Regions from separate parts of the Amycolatopsis coloradensis genome, predicted to be linked through region 2. Evidence: riboswitches for the same ligand, from Rfam matches in the RefSeq annotation. Region 2 holds a riboswitch; the other holds the start of a gene.
The links. Region 2 has a riboswitch for glycine ahead of gcvP (aminomethyl-transferring glycine dehydrogenase). Riboswitches for the same ligand answer to the same signal wherever they lie in the genome.
Positions count from the first base shown of each region.

Region 1 (3,406 bases), 1.5 Mb from region 2:
GGCGGCAGCAGCGGCATCGGTCTCGCCACCGCGCGGCGGTTGGCGAGCGAGGGCGCGAAGGTCGTCATCGGCGACATCTCCGCCGAGGCGGGCAAAGCCGCGGCCGACGAGGTCGGCGGTCTGTTCGTGCAGGCCGACGTCACCGACGCCGAGCAGGTCGAGGCCCTGTTCCAGACCACTGTGGACACTTTCGGCTCGGTCGACGTCGCGTTCAACAACGCGGGCATCTCCCCGCCCGAGGACGACTCGATCCTCACCACGGGCATCGACGCGTGGGAGAAGGTGCAGAAGGTCAACCTGACCTCGGTCTACCTGTGCTGCAAAGCCGTGCTGCCGCATATGCGGCGGCAGGGCAAGGGCTCGATCGTCAACACGGCGTCGTTCGTCGCGGTGATGGGCGCGGCGACGTCGCAGATCTCCTACACCGCGTCCAAGGGCGGGGTACTGGCGATGAGCCGGGAGCTGGGCGTGCAGTTCGCCCGGGAGAACATCCGGGTCAACGCGCTGTGCCCGGGTCCGGTGAACACGCCGCTGCTGAAGGAACTGTTCGCGAAGGACCCCGAGCGGGCCGCGCGGCGGCTGGTGCACGTGCCGGTCGGGCGGTTCGCCGAGCCGGAGGAGATCGCGGCCGCGGTCGCGTTCCTGGCGAGCGACGACGCCTCGTTCATCACGGCTTCGCAGTTCCTGGTGGACGGCGGCATCTCGGGCGCCTACGTCACCCCGCTCTGACGCCCTGCATTTAGTCCTCTGAATGCGGTGAAATACATGATGGCTTCCTTCCTTGCGCCTGGGTACAGGAAGGGGGTCTTCAGGTACTCGGGTCGGCCGTCGCGCTCTGTCCGGGAGCTGAAGGACGCTTTCCCTGCGTCTCGTGCGGTGAAGGGCCCTTTCCTCACGTGCCACGCGGTGAAGGGCCCTTTCGCCCCGCACCCCCGTCACTCGTCCCGGTGGCTGGGATGGCGGGTCGCTGACCTGCGCTGTAGTCCTGAGAGCGCGAGTCAGCATCCAGGACCACCCAGGAGGCCCCGAGTATGACCCGGCAGATGAGCACCGCCATGCGTGACTGCATCGACCTGTGCAACGAGTGTCACGTCAGGTGCGAGGAGATGATGACGCGCTGCATGGAGATGGGCGGCGCGAAGCTCGGCATGATGATGGTGACCTGCGCGGACATGTCCCGCATGTGCGCCGACATGATGATGCGCTGCTCCGCCATGGTCGCCGACCTCGAGATGATGCGCATGTGCGCGAAGATGTGCGGCCTCGCCTCCCAGATGATGCGCATGTGCGCCCAGGAGTGCGCCAAGACCGGTGACGCCGAGCTCGCCGACGCGGCCGACATGATGACGCGGTGCGCCGAGCTCTGCGGCACGATCACCGCCGAAATGATGATGGAGAACGCGTAACTCCCGTGCTTGGAGCCGTCACTCGCGTGCTTGGAGGCGTAACTCACGAGTTCCGTCTCCAAGCACGCAAGTGACGTGCTCGGCTGGAAGTAGACGCGCGCTGAACACGCCAGGTACGGTGTGCGCACAACTTCAGACAGGGCCGTCGAGCTGGAGCGGGAGAGCCCCCACGAACGTGGTGGGGCACCGAAGGAGCAAACTCCCCGGAATCTCTCAGGTACTCACTACCGCTTCACGCGAGGCCACTCTGGAAAGCAGGCGCGCAAGTGCGTCTCACCCAAGGTGAAAGCCACCGTCAACGGTGGTGAAACTCTCAGGTGCCATGACAGAGGGGGAGTTCCCAGCGCACCGGTCTATCCGGCGCCTGACCCAAGGAGCTCCCTTGACCAGTACGTCCTTCGACGACCGGCACATCGGCCCCTCGGAGTCCGAGCAGGCCAAGATGCTCGCCGAGGTCGGCTACGGCAGTCTCGATGCCCTGGTGCAGGCCGCCGTGCCGTCCGCGATCCGGGTCACCCGCGACCTCGAACTTCCCCCCGCCGCGTCCGAAGAGGACGCCATCGCCGAGCTTCGCGCGCTCGCCGCGCTCAACAAGCCGATGACGCAGATGATCGGTCTCGGCTTCCACGACACGGTCACCCCTGCGGTCATCCGCCGCAACGTGCTGGAGAACCCGGCCTGGTACACGGCGTACACGCCGTATCAGCCGGAGATCTCGCAGGGCCGTCTCGAAGCCCTCCTCAATTTCCAGACCATGGTCTCGGAGCTGGCCGGTCTCGCCACCGCGAACGCCTCCCTGCTCGACGAGTCCACCGCCGTCGCCGAGGCCGTCATGCTGATGCGCCGCGCGTCGAAGGCGAAGTCGAACAAGGTCGTCCTCGACGCCGAGTGCCTGCCGCAGACCATCGCGGTCGTCCGCACCCGCGCCGAGGCCATGGGCGTCGAGGTCGAGGTCCGTGACCTGCTCACCGGCCTGCCGGAGGAGTTCTTCGGCGTCGTCGTCCAGTACCCGGGCGCTTCCGGCGTGCTGCGCGGCGCGGGCTTCTACTCCGCCATCTCCGAGACCGCGAAGGCCGCCGGCGCGCTGTACACCGTCGCCGCCGACCTGCTCGCCCTCACGCTGATCACCGCGCCGGGTGAGTTCGGCGCCGACATCGCCGCCGGTTCGACTCAGCGCTTCGGCGTCCCGCTCGGGTACGGCGGTCCGCACGCCGGATACATGGCGGTCCGCGCCGGGCTCGAGCGTTCGCTGCCGGGCCGCCTGGTCGGGGTCTCGGTCGACGCCGACGGCAACCCCGCGTACCGCCTCGCCCTGCAGACCCGTGAGCAGCACATCCGCCGCGAGAAGGCGACCTCCAACATCTGCACCGCGCAGGTGCTGCCCGCCGTGCTCGCCGCGATGTACGCGGTCTACCACGGTCCCGACGGCCTCAAGCGCATCGCGACCCGCGTCCACGGCCTCGCCGCGGGCCTGGCGGACGCCCTCCGCGCGGCAGGCGTCGAGGTCGTCCACGAGGGCTTCTTCGACACCGTCCTCGCCCGCATGCCCGGACAGGCCGAAGCGGTCGTCGCGGTCGCGCGCGAGAACGGGATCAACCTCGGCCCGGTCGACGCCGACCACGTCCGCGTCGCGGCCGACGAGGTCACCACGCCCGCGATCATCGCCAAGGTGCTCAACGCCTTCGGTGTCGACACCCCCGCCGCCGACGCCAGCGCGCTGCCCGCCGGCCTCGGCCGCGAGAGCGAGTACCTCACCCACGAGGTCTTCCACTCCCACCGCTCCGAGACCGCGATGCTGCGGTACCTGCGCAGCCTGTCCGACCTCGACTACGCGCTCGACCGCGGCATGATCCCGCTCGGCTCCTGCACGATGAAGCTCAACGCCACCACCGAGATGGAGCCGATCAGCTGGCGCGAGTTCGCGGGGATCCACCCCTTCGCCCCCGCGGACCAGGCCGAGGGCTACCACGTGCTGGTCGAGCAGCTGTCCGGCTGGCTGG
Region 1 covers NZ_CP150484.1:7,093,084-7,096,489, reverse strand. The annotation lists gene LCL61_RS32940 (3-oxoacyl-ACP reductase) at 1-729, shown strand, start outside; gene LCL61_RS32935 (hypothetical protein) at 1,032-1,406, shown strand; glycine riboswitch at 1,553-1,646, shown strand; gene gcvP (aminomethyl-transferring glycine dehydrogenase) at 1,789-3,406, shown strand, end outside.
Region 1: another riboswitch for glycine. It lies ahead of gcvP (aminomethyl-transferring glycine dehydrogenase); the one in region 2 lies ahead of gcvP (aminomethyl-transferring glycine dehydrogenase).

Region 2 (3,406 bases):
ACGGTCGCCCGGCAAGCCTCAAGAAGAGCTTGAGGTGGACCGCGCGTCGCGTTGACCGCTTTGCCGGACGCGCTTACCGTCAATGAAGGTGAATCGCCAAGGTGTGATTCGGATGTCTGGGGCATTCGTCTTGACGGTTCACTCCGGTGCGGACTCACGTGGGTCCGCGCGGCTTTGTTCGCCGGCCGCCAGGTCGGGCGAGGGGAGGCATGGCGTGGTCGAGGCTGGTAGCCCTCAAGAGCCGCTCGTTCCGGTCGCTGACGGCGAGCAGGGCGAGCTGTTCCCCGACTCTTCCCTTCCGGACGAACTCGTCGGCTACCGCGGGCCCGCCGCCTGCCAGATCGCCGGGATCACCTACCGGCAGCTCGACTACTGGGCCCGCACGAAGCTGGTCGCGCCGAGCATCCGCACGGCGCACGGCTCCGGTTCGCAGCGGCTCTACTCGTTCAAGGACATCCTCGTCCTGAAGGTCGTCAAGCGCCTGCTGGACACCGGTGTCTCCCTGCAGAACATCCGCGTCGCCGTCGACCACCTGCGTCTGCGCGGCGTCCGTGACCTCGCCAAGGTCACCCTGTTCTCCGACGGCACCACCGTCTACGAGTGCACCTCGCCCGAAGAGATCGTCGATTTACTCCAGGGCGGGCAAGGTGTCTTCGGGATCGCGGTCAGCGGCGCGATGCAGGAGATCAGCGGCACCATCCACGAGTTCCCGGCCGAGCGAGCCGACGGCGGCGTGATCGAAACGGTCAGGCCGGACGAGCTCACGCAGCGCCGTAACGCACGTCGCACCGGCTGATCATGAAGCCGCGCGGGCGGCAGGGTAGGCTCACTTCCGCGGTCGACGAATCCGCGCGGGAGAGACCGAGCCGATAACCGTTGAGCTCGGCGCCGAAGGAGCAAGTCCTCCCCGGAACCTCTCAGGCACCCTGGACCGCGCGGAAGAGACGCCTCTGGAAAGTGGTTCGCCAGGTCACAGCCTGGCGGCCCCGCCGACGGTGCAAGCCCGGCTCAACACTCGGGCGAAACTCTCAGGCGCCCCCTCGGGGGTACGGACAGAGTGGGGAGGGCCAGGACAATCGTCCCGGCCCCACCCCCGCGTCTTGGGAGGTCCCCGATGGAGCCCGTTTCACTGGCCGCTCTCGAATCCGGGACCCCCTTCGCGGACCGGCACATCGGTCCCGGCGCCGAGGAGCTCGCGCGCATCCTCGCCGTCGTCGGCGTCGCTTCCCTGGACGAGCTCGCCGAGCGGGCCGTCCCCGCGTCGCTGCGGGAGTCCGCGACACCGCCGGATCTGCCGCCGCCCGCCACCGAGACCGGCGCGCTCGCCGAACTCCGCGCGCTGGCCGCGCGCGACCGGCCGATGGTCCAGATGATCGGCCTCGGCTACCACGACACCGTGACCCCGCCGGTGATCCGCCGGAACGTGCTGGAGAGCCCGGCCTGGTATACCGCGTACACGCCGTATCAGCCGGAGATCTCGCAAGGTCGCCTCGAAGCGCTGCTGAACTTCCAGACCATGGTGTCCGACCTGACCGGCCTGCCGATCGCCAACGCCTCCATGCTGGACGAGGCGACCGCCGCGGCGGAAGCGATGACGCTGGTTCGCCGGGCAGGGAAGGCGAAGTCGAACCGGTTCGTGGTCGACGAGGACACCCTTCCGCAGACGATCGAGGTCCTGCGCACCCGAGCCGAACCGCTCGGCATCGAGCTGGTGACCGCGGATCTGTCCCAGGGCATCACCGGACTGGGCCTGGGCGGCGACTTCTTCGGCGTGCTGCTGTCGTACCCGGGCGCGTCGGGAGTCGTCCGCGAATGGGACCACACGATCAGCGAGGCCAAGGCACTGGGCGTGGCGGTGGTGATGGCCGCGGATCCGCTGGCGCTGACCCTGCTGCGGTCGCCCGGTGAGCTCGGCGCCGATGTCGCGATCGGATCCACGCAGCGGTTCGGGGTCCCGATGGGCTTCGGCGGGCCGCACGCGGCGTACCTCGCGGTCCGGCAGGGTCTCGAACGGCAGCTGCCCGGCCGTCTGGTCGGGGTGTCGAAGGACGCAGACGGCGCTCCGGCGTACCGGCTCGCGCTCCAGACCCGTGAGCAGCACATCCGCCGCGAGAAGGCGACGAGCAACATCTGCACCGCCCAGGTGCTGCTGGCGGTGATCGCGTCGATGTACGCGGTGTACCACGGTCCCGAAGGCCTGCGCGCCATCGCGAACCGCGCGCACCGGATGGCCACCGTGCTCGCGGCAGGACTCGCCGAGAGCGGTGTCGACGTCGTGCACTGCGAGTTCTTCGACACCGTGATGGTCGCCGTCCCCGGCCGCGCGACCGGGGTCGTCGGCACCGCCCGGGAACTCGGGGTCAACCTGCGGCTCGTCGACGCGGACCACGTCGCCGTCGCCTGCGACGAGACGACGACCCGTGAGCACCTTTCCCTGGTGTGGAAGGCGTTCGGGGTCGCGGTGTCCGATGTGGACTCGCTCGACGCGGACACCGCGGACGGTTTCCCGCCGGATCTGCGCCGCACCAGCGACTATCTGACGCATCCCGTCTTCCACGCACACCGCTCGGAGACGGCGCTGCTCCGGTACCTGAGGTCGTTGTCCGACAAGGACGTCGCGCTCGACCGGAGCATGATCCCGCTCGGCTCCTGCACGATGAAACTCAACGCCACGGCCGAAATGGAGCCGATCACCTGGCCGGAGTTCGCCGGCCTGCACCCGTTCGCGCCCGCCGAGGACGCGGCCGGGCTGCTCACCGTCGTGAAGGATCTGGAGCGGTGGCTCGCCGGCATCACCGGCTACGACGCGGTCTCACTGCAACCGAACGCCGGCAGCCAGGGCGAGTTCGCCGGATTGCTGGCGATTCGCGCCTATCACCGCGAGCGCGGGAACGCGGCGCGTGACGTCTGCCTGATCCCGTCCAGCGCGCACGGGACGAACGCCGCCAGCGCGGTCATGGCGGGGATGCGCGTGGTCGTGGTGAAATGCGACGACGAGGGCAACATCGACCTCGGCCACCTCAGGTCGACTGTGGACGAGCACGCGGACGACCTCGCCGCGATCATGATCACCTATCCCTCGACGCACGGCGTCTACGAGGGCACCGTCCGTGAGGTCTGCGCGCTGGTGCACAACGCGGGCGGTCAGGTGTACGTCGACGGGGCGAACCTGAACGCGCTGATCGGGGTGGCGCAGTACGGGAAGTTCGGCGCCGACGTCTCCCATCTGAACCTGCACAAGACCTTCTGCATCCCGCACGGCGGCGGCGGGCCGGGCATCGGGCCGATCGGCGTACGCGCGCACCTGGCGCCGTACCTGCCGAACCACCCACTGCAACCGGACGCCGGCCCGGCCACCGGCGTGGGCCCGATCAGCGCCGCGCCGTGGGGGAGCGCGTCGATCCTG
Region 2 covers NZ_CP150484.1:5,560,017-5,563,422, reverse strand. The annotation lists gene LCL61_RS26095 (MerR family transcriptional regulator) at 215-796, shown strand; glycine riboswitch at 843-944, shown strand; gene gcvP (aminomethyl-transferring glycine dehydrogenase) at 1,115-3,406, shown strand, end outside.